Regions from separate parts of the Pseudomonas donghuensis genome, predicted to be linked through region 2. Evidence: predicted binding sites of a transcription regulator. Region 2 holds the regulator's gene; each other region holds the start of a gene.

Region 1 (2,201 bases), 2.5 Mb from region 2:
TGTCGCCGACCAGCACCGCGCCGATCACCTGTTTGCCGCTGGCATCGACCACCAGCCGGCGATAGGCCGATGCGGCTTCGTCGATAAAGCGATAGCTGCGTGCGCCCGGCGTGGCGCCGTGAGCGTCGCCGATGGAGCCGACATCGACGCCGAGCAGTTTGAGCTTGGTCGACATGTCGGCACCGGTAAAATTGCCAGCGTCTTCACCGGCCAGGGCCGCCGCGACATTGCGCGCCATGCTGTAGCCCGGCGCGACCAGGCCGAATACGCTGCCGTTCCATGAGGCACATTCGCCAATGGCGAAGATCCGTGGGTCGCTGCTGCGACACGCACTGTCGATCACCACCCCGCCGCGCGGCGCGATTTCCAGGCCGCTGCTGCGACCCAGGGCGTCCTGTGGGCGGATACCGGCGGAGAACACGATCAGGTCGGTTTCAAGAAACTCGCCGCCGTCGAAGTTCATCCGGTAGCGATAGTCTTCACCGGCAACGATGGCCTGGGTCGCCCGCGACAGGTGCACGCCAACCCCCAGGGCTTCGATCTGCGCACGCAAGGCCGCGCCGCCTTCGGCATCCAGTTGCACCGGCATCAAGCGCGGGGCGAACTCCACCACGTGGGCCTCCAGGCCCAAGGACTTCAAGGCATTGGCCGCCTCAAGGCCGAGCAGGCCACCGCCGACCACCACGCCACGGCGGGCACTGCTGGCGGCGCCGCGGATGGCATCGAGATCATCGAGGGTGCGATAGACCAGGCGCGCCGCCCCGTGCGAGCCTTCAATCGGCGGCACGAACGGATAGGAGCCGGTGGCCAGGACCAGTTGATCATAAGGGTAGCGCCCGGTGCGGGTGACCACTTCGCAGCGTTCGCGGTCGATCTCCAGGACCGGCTCACCCAGGTGCAGGTGGATGCCGTGCCCGGCGTACAAACCCGCCTCGCCCAGCGCCAGGGTCTCGGCATCACTGCCACTGAAGTACTCCGACAGGTGCACACGGTCGTAGGCGCGCTGGCGCTCTTCGCCGAACACCCGCACCTGGAAGCGGCCCAGGGCACCGCGTTCGATCAGTTGCTCGATGCAGTGATGACCGACCATGCCGTTGCCGACGATGATCAGCTGTTGCCGCGCTTCGATGCTGGTAAACCCATTCATACCCGATCCTCACTCAAGGCCATTCACGGTGGCTTTGCTGCTGGGGGCCAACCCCGAAAAACAAAAAAGGCGCCTGGAGCCGAAGCTCCAGGCGCCTTTGCCTGGTCGTTTTATGTAGTCCCGGTTGCGAATCGCCATTGACCCGCGAGGACGTTGTAAGCAAGCAAAAGCAGGTAGCGTGCCAACTGCCAAAGTCTTTGAAACCGGGGGTTCTACGCTATCCGTCCGGGCCGTTATCGACCCAGGCTGGTGCAGCCCTCCCCCTTATGGGGCGCTCAGTAGACGTCACGCAGGTAGCGCTTGGCGCGGCTCAGTTCGCTGACATAGGCCTCGGCCCGCTCCACACTCATGCCGCCGTGCTGATGAACCGCCTGCTTGAGCGCCGCATCGACGTCCCTGGCCATGCGCTCGGCGTCACCACAGACATACAAGTGCCCGCCCTCCTCCAGCCAGCGCCAGAGTTCGGCGCCGTGTTCGAGCATGCGCTGCTGGACGTAGATCTTCTGCGCCTGGTCGCGGGAGAACGCGGTGTCCAGGCGGCTCAGGTGGCCGTCCCGCTGCCAGGCCAGCAGCTCGTCGCGGTAGTAGAAGTCCGTGGCCGCTTGCTGCTCACCGAACAGCAGCCAGTTGCGGCCTGTGGCACCCTCGGCCTGACGCTCCTGAAGAAACGCCCGGAACGGCGCCACACCGGTGCCGGGGCCAACCATGATCACCGGCGCCGAGCTGTCACTGGGCAGGCGAAAGTGCGCGGTCGGCTGGCTGAAGATTTCTACCCGGCCGGGCTCGCTGCGGTCGGCCAGGTAGGTCGAGCACACGCCCTTGCGCTGGCCGTAACGGACGGTGGAAACCGTCAGGTGCACCTGATGCGGATGCAGCTTCTGGCTTGAGCTGATCGAGTACAGCCGCGGCTGCAAGGGTTTTAGCAGGCCCAACCAGCTATCCAGGCTCAGCTCGGGTTTGCACGCGTGCACCAGGTCGATCAGCTGTTTGCCCCACAGCCAGTCCTTGAGCGCAGCCTTGTTGTGCGGTGCAAGCAACTCGCGCAGTTGCTCAT
Region 2 (2,201 bases):
TCGAAATCGATAGGGGCGTCAAGGTGCAACAGTGCGCTGACCGGCGATTCGCAGCCCTTGAGGCGGCAATGCGGAATGGCAATGCCGTTGCCGAAGCCGGTAGAGCCCAGTTTTTCCCGGGCGATCAGGGCTTCGTACACGTCCTGGGTGTCCAGCTCGGGCACTTGTTTGCCGATCAGATTGGCGATCTGTTCGAGCGCACGCTTTTTACTGCCGCCCGGCACGTTCACAAGGGAACGGCCGGGGGTCAGGATGGTTTCAAGTCGGATCATGGATGAGGGGGATCAGCGGGCCGCTGCACCTTGCAGCAGGCTTTGCTGTTTTTCCTTGTGTTTTTTCAGTTGGCGGTCGAGCTTGTCAGTCAAGGCATCGATCGCTGCATACATGTCTTGGTGTTCGGCATTTGCAACCACTTCGCCGCCGGGAATGAACAGCGTTGCTTCAATCTTCTGCTGCAACTTCTCGACCTTCATGATTACCGTCACATTGGTAATCTTGTCGAAATGCCCCTCCAGCCGTTTCAACTTCTGCTCGACGTACTCACGCAGGGGCTGAGTAACTTCTACATGCTGTCCACTGATATTGACTTGCATACAGCTTCTCCTTTGTTGCCGGTGCATAAGAGGCAGGTGTTGCGCCTGCCACTGAACTGCGGTGGCACACCTCAGGAGCCGTTACATCAATCGCTTGCGCTCGCTCGACGGTGCAATGCCGAGGGACTCGCGGTACTTGGCGACGGTGCGACGTGCTACCTGGATGCCTTGTGCCTCCAGTAAACCAGCGATCTTGCTGTCACTCAATGGCTTTTTCTGATTTTCCGCTGCAACCAGTTTTTTGATGATCGCGCGGATCGCCGTGGACGAGCACTCGCCGCCTTCGGAGGTGCTGACGTGGCTGGAGAAAAAGTACTTCAGCTCGTAAATACCGCGAGGGGTGTGCATGTATTTTTGCGTGGTGACCCGGGAAATGGTCGATTCGTGCATGCCCACCGCTTCAGCGATATCGTGCAGCACCAGCGGCTTCATCGCCTCATCGCCGTGATCGAGGAAGCCACGCTGGTGCTCGACGATCTGGGTGGCGACCTTCATCAGGGTCTCGTTACGGCTTTGCAGGCTCTTGATGAACCAGCGCGCCTCTTGCAACTGGTTGCGCATGAAGGTGTTGTCGGCGCTGGTGTCGGCGCGGCGAACGAAGCCGGCGTACTGCGGGTTGACCCGCAGGCGCGGTACCGCTTCCTGGTTGAGCTCGACCAGCCAGCGCTCGTTGTCCTTGCGCACGATCACGTCCGGCACCACGTATTCGGCTTCGCTGGACTCGATCTGCGAACCTGGGCGCGGGTTGAGGCTCTGCACCAGTTCGATGACCTGGCGCAGTTCATCTTCCTTGAGCTTCATGCGGCGCATCAGCTGGCTGTAGTCGCGGCCACCGAGCAGGTCGATGTAGTCGCTGACCAGGCGCTGGGCCTCGGCCATCCACGGGGTGCCTGGCGGCAGTTGGCGCAATTGCAGCAACAGGCACTCGCTGAGGTTGCGCGCGCCGATGCCGGCCGGTTCGAACTGTTGAATACGGTGCAGCACGGCTTCGACTTCATCCAGCTCGATGTCGAGCTCGGGGTCGAAGGAGTCGCAGATTTCTTCCAGGGTTTCGTCGAGGTAGCCCTGGTTGTTGATGCAGTCGATCAGGGTCACGGCGATCAGCCGGTCGGTGTCGGACATCGGTGCCAGGTTGAGCTGCCAGAGCAGGTGGCTCTGCAGGCTTTCGCCAGCGGAGGTGCGGGTGGTGAAGTCCCACTCGTCATCGTCGTTGCTGGGCAGGCTGCTGGCGCTGGTCTGGTAGATGTCTTCCCAGGCGGTATCGACCGGTAGCTCGTTGGGGATGCGCTCGTTCCATTCGCCTTCTTCGAGGTTGTCCACCGTCGGGGCGGTCTCCTGGAAGCTGGTTTCCTGAACTTCGGCGACGGGTTTGCTCTCGGCGTTGTCGGCCATCGGGTCGCTGTTGTCGAAGTCGTCGCCGTCTTCCTGGCGTTCGAGCATCGGGTTTGATTCCAGCGCTTCCTGGATTTCCTGCTGGAGGTCCAGGGTAGAAAGCTGGAGCAGACGTATGGCCTGTTGCAACTGCGGGGTCATCGTCAGTTGCTGGCCCATTCTTAGGACGAGCGATGGTTTCATGGCAGGGGCTTAACACCTTATTTGCCGGCGCAC
Region 3 (2,201 bases), 2.7 Mb from region 2:
AGCGTGCGGATCGGGGCCGCCAAGGGCCGGTTCGGCGGCGCACGCTTTCGCGTCTATGAGCCTGACAGTCTCAAGCCGGCGGCCACTGAAACGTTCAGGATGGTCGCTGGCGCCTTGAGCTCCGGCTACCAGCCCACCGTGGTACTGGGAGTGACCGATGAACACTCCGAGCCGCCGCTGCAGTTCGAGCCCTCCAGGGACGAGTTTCTGCGCACGCTGCAAAGCATACGTGCGCTGCCGGGCGGCCATCGCTTTGAGCCGCAAGTCGACTGAACAACCACCCCGCGGCGAGGTCAACGGTAGGTAGGCCAGATTCACCCTGAACATCGGTACAGAGGAGCGTCCAATGAAAGACTGGGTCATTACTTTTGTTGATCAGAAGGGCGAACGTACCTCGCTGCCTTTCACCGCAGAGCTTGAGCCGAGCATCGAAGAGGCTGCGCGGCTGATTCGTACCCATCTGTTTCCGGTCCTGGGCGAACTGGACCTCAATGATTTCCAGGACCGCGAACCCTCGCCGACCGCCAAATGGCTCAAAGAGCAGAACGGCGTGGAGATCACTGCCATCACTGAAGCACCCTGAGCCCGTTGGCTGGCACGCCCGGCAATCAGGCGCTACGCTGCAGACAAGGTCGGGCGATTGTTTCTGATTGTCCGGGCTTGCCGATCCACGTCACGCAACAGCTCGAATTGCCCCCGCACGTCTTGTGTGGCGGGCAGGTGCGTTTTGCACTGAAAGTCTATCCATCGGTAATGAGGAGGACGATTCATGAGCAGCCAATACGAGGACATCAGCAGCACGGTCTTGCGTCGGATGAAAGAAGGGGGGTTCAACTTCGCCCAGATTCATCCCATCGAGTTTTATGCGGTATTTCCGGACGAGGCACGGGCGCGGCGAGCGGCAGGAAAGTTTCGCGGCGAATCACTCAGTGCCCAGGTACATGAGCGCGATGATGGCGCCTGGCACCTGGAGCTGAGCAAGGTGATGTTTGCAACCTATGGCGGTATCGGCGAATTCGAACAGGATTTCGAAGCGGTCATCGCGCCATTGGGCGGTGAGATTGAAGGCTGGGGAGTCAAGCAGGAGCGTCAACTGGCTTGAATCCAGGGCCCGGCGAGGGCGGCTGTTGCCGCCCGGTACGGGCTGATCAGCGCTTCGCAATGAAGCGTTGCTGCCAACGCAACCGGAACGCTTGCACAGATCTGGTGCGATCGTCCTTTTGTCAAAGTACAAGCTATTGAAAAACAAGGAATTATGCCGCTGGCACGGGGCTTGCGATGGCTCGGGTGCACGGGTGACAAGGAGTTCGGCATGATCCGCACCTTTTATGACGAAATGTACGCCGCTGACGGTCTGGTCCGTCCGCATTACCGGGCGTTCGCCCGCTGGCTGGCCGAAACCCCGCCGGAGCTGCTGGCCCAGCGTCGACGTGAAGCCGACCTGCTGTTCCACCGCGCCGGCATCACCTTCACCCTCTATGGCGACGAGCAGGGCACCGAGCGGCTGATTCCCTTCGATACGATTCCGCGCAGTATTCCCGCCAGTGAATGGCGGGTGGTGGAGCGGGGCTGCATTCAGCGGGTCAAGGCGTTGAACCTGTTTCTGGCTGACCTGTACCACGACCAGCGCATCATTCGCGCCGGGATCATCCCGGCCGAGCAGGTCCTGGCCAACGACCAGTACCAACTGGCGATGCAAGGCCTGGACCTGCACCGCGACCTCTATTCGCACATTTGCGGGGTCGACCTGGTGCGCGACAGCGACGGCAGCTACTACGTGCTCGAAGACAACCTGCGCACTCCCAGCGGCGTCAGCTACATGCTCGAAGACCGCAAGATGATGATGCGCCTGTTTCCCGAGCTGTTCGCCGCCCAGCGCATCGCCCCCATCGATCATTACCCTAACCTGTTGCTCGATACCCTCAAGAGCTCAAGCCCGCTGGATAACCCCAGCGTGGTGGTGCTGACGCCCGGGCGTTTCAATAGTGCGTTCTTCGAACACGCCTTCCTCGCCCGCGAGATGGGCGTCGAACTGGTCGAGGGCGCCGACCTGTTCGTGCGTGACGAGCGGGTGTTCATGCGTACCACCGACGGCCCCAAGGCGGTGGATGTGATCTACCGGCGCCTGGACGATGCCTTCCTCGACCCCCTGGCGTTCAATCCCGATTCGATGCTCGGCGTGCCCGGGCTGCTGGCCGCCT
Region 4 (2,201 bases), 690 kb from region 2:
CTTTTCAGCGCGATGTAGGCATCGATGAAGTCGTCGGAGAACACGCCGCCCTTGGTCAGGAACGCACGGCCCTTGTCCAGCTCTTCCAGGGCTTCTTTCAGGCTGCCGCAGACCTGCGGGATCTCTTTCGCCTCTTCAGGCGGCAGGTCGTACAGGTTCTTGTCGGCGGCATCGCCTGGGTGGATCTTGTTCTGGATACCGTCCAGACCGGCCATCATCAGTGCCGCGAAGCACAGGTACGGGTTGGCAGCCGGATCCGGGAAGCGCGCTTCGATACGGCGGGCTTTCGGGCTGGAAACGTACGGGATACGGATCGAGGCCGAACGGTTGCGGGCCGAGTAGGCCAGCATGACCGGTGCTTCGAAACCTGGCACCAGACGCTTGTAGGAGTTGGTGGCCGGGTTGGTGAAGCCGTTCAGGGCCTTACCGTGCTTGATGATACCGCCGATGAAGTACAGGGCGGTGTCGGACAGGCCGGCATAGCCTTCGCCGGAGAAGGTGTTCTTGCCATCTTTGGAGATGGACATGTGCACGTGCATGCCCGAGCCGTTGTCGCCGTACAGCGGCTTCGGCATGAAGGTCGCGGTGCGGCCGTAGGCGTCGGCAACGTTGTGTACGCAGTACTTGAGGGTCTGAACTTCGTCAGCCTTCTTCACCAGGGTGTTGAACTGCACGCCGATTTCGTTCTGGCCGGCAGTTGCCACTTCGTGGTGGTGTACTTCGATGACCAGGCCCATTTCTTCCATGGCGTTGCACATGGCAGTACGGATTTCGTGGTCGTGGTCGAACGGAGGTACTGGGAAGTAGCCGCCTTTGACGCCTGGACGGTGGCCCTTGTTGCCGCCTTCGACGTCCTGGTCGGACATCCACGAGCCTTGCTCGGAGTAGATCTTGAACATCGAGCCGGAAATGTCGGACTTGAACTTCACTTCGTCGAAGATGAAGAACTCAGGCTCTGGGCCGACGAACACGGTGTCACCGATACCGGTAGTCTTCAGGTACTCTTCGGCGCGGCGGGCGATGGCGCGTGGGTCGCGGTCATAGCCTTGCATGGTCGACGGTTCGATGATGTCGCAGACCAGGATCAGGGTCGGCTCTTCGGTGAACGGGTCGAGCACGGCGGAGGCGTCGTCCGGCATCAGGATCATGTCGGAAGCTTCGATGCCTTTCCAGCCAGCGATGGAGGAACCGTCGAACATCTTGCCGGCTTCGAAGAAATCTTCATCCAGCGCATCACGAGCTGGCATGGTCACGTGGTGCTGAGTGCCTTTGGTGTCAGTGAAGCGCAGATCAATCCATTTAACGTCATGATCTTTGATGAGTTGAACCGACTTCGACATAGTGTCCTCCGGGTGGGGTAGAGCTTGCCTGTGCAGCCCTTTAATTTGGGTGATGCCGGGCGCGAATAGTCGGCCAAGGCAACCTGCCTCACAAGGGAGCAAATTGCATGCCAGTGCCCCGAGTTGGGATTTTTGCCCCAAACCCAAGCGTTTTCGACCGATTTCGCAAATGCACGGCTTTTTTCTGCACTTTAAAGATGCGCTAATCGAGCATGGCGCACCATTTTGGCGCACAGAAAACCTTCTGTACAAAAGTTGCTCAAAGCTTGAGCAATTTCCGCTATAATCCGCGCCCCACTTTTTTAGTCGGCACCTCGCGCGCTGTTTTTCATGAAACTAATCGTAAAAGTCTTCCCAGAGATCACCATCAAGAGCCGGCCGGTTCGCAAGCGCTTCATCCGTCAACTGGCCCGCAACATCCGCACCGTGCTCAAGGACCTCGATCCTGCGCTCGCGGTTAACGGTGTCTGGGATAACCTCGAAGTGATCACTCACATCGAGGACGAGAAAGTCCTGCGCGAAATGACCGAGCGTCTGACCTGCATGCCGGGCATCGCCCACTTCCTGCAGGTCGACGAATACCCGCTGGGTGATTTCGACGACATCGTCGCCAAGTGCAAGCAGCACTTCGGTCACCTGCTGGCCGGCAAGCGCTTTGCCGTACGCTGCAAGCGCGGCGGCCACCACGATTTCAGCTCGATGGACGTCGACCGTTATGTCGGCAGCCAGCTGCGCCAGCAGTGCGGCGCCGCCGGTATCGACCTGCGTACGCCGGAAGTCGAGGTGCGCATCGAGGTGCGCGACAAGCGCCTGTACGTCATTCACAACCAGCACAAAGGCATCGGCGGTTATCCGTTGGGC

The links. Region 2 encodes sigma-54, which starts transcription at its own class of promoters, with help from an activator protein. Its sites were predicted from a motif close to ANTGGCATNNANNTTGCTNT; they were not measured.
Region 1: nirB (nitrite reductase large subunit NirB) is a predicted target of sigma-54. The motif match lies at 1,314-1,333, and genes of this name have one in related genera.
Region 3: BV82_RS19580 (circularly permuted type 2 ATP-grasp protein) is a predicted target of sigma-54. The motif match lies at 1,261-1,280, and genes of this name have one in related genera.
Region 4: glnA (glutamate--ammonia ligase) is a predicted target of sigma-54. The motif match lies at 1,436-1,455, and genes of this name have one in related genera.

The regions. Positions count from the first base shown of each region.
Region 1 covers NZ_CP071706.1:4,330,654-4,332,854, forward strand. Annotated here, with positions in the region: gene nirB (nitrite reductase large subunit NirB) at 1-1,147, opposite strand, end outside; gene BV82_RS20165 (bifunctional nitrate reductase/sulfite reductase flavoprotein subunit alpha) at 1,423-2,201, opposite strand, start outside.
Region 2 covers NZ_CP071706.1:1,209,400-1,211,600, forward strand. Annotated here, with positions in the region: gene ptsN (PTS IIA-like nitrogen regulatory protein PtsN) at 1-272, opposite strand, end outside; gene hpf (ribosome hibernation-promoting factor, HPF/YfiA family) at 285-593, opposite strand; gene BV82_RS05540 (RNA polymerase factor sigma-54) at 675-2,168, opposite strand.
Region 3 covers NZ_CP071706.1:4,209,114-4,211,314, reverse strand. Annotated here, with positions in the region: gene BV82_RS19595 (T6SS immunity protein Tli4 family protein) at 1-273, shown strand, start outside; gene BV82_RS19590 (hypothetical protein) at 347-583, shown strand; gene BV82_RS19585 (ribonuclease E inhibitor RraB) at 770-1,102, shown strand; gene BV82_RS19580 (circularly permuted type 2 ATP-grasp protein) at 1,313-2,201, shown strand, end outside.
Region 4 covers NZ_CP071706.1:515,654-517,854, forward strand. Annotated here, with positions in the region: gene glnA (glutamate--ammonia ligase) at 1-1,340, opposite strand, end outside; gene thiI (tRNA uracil 4-sulfurtransferase ThiI) at 1,671-2,201, shown strand, end outside.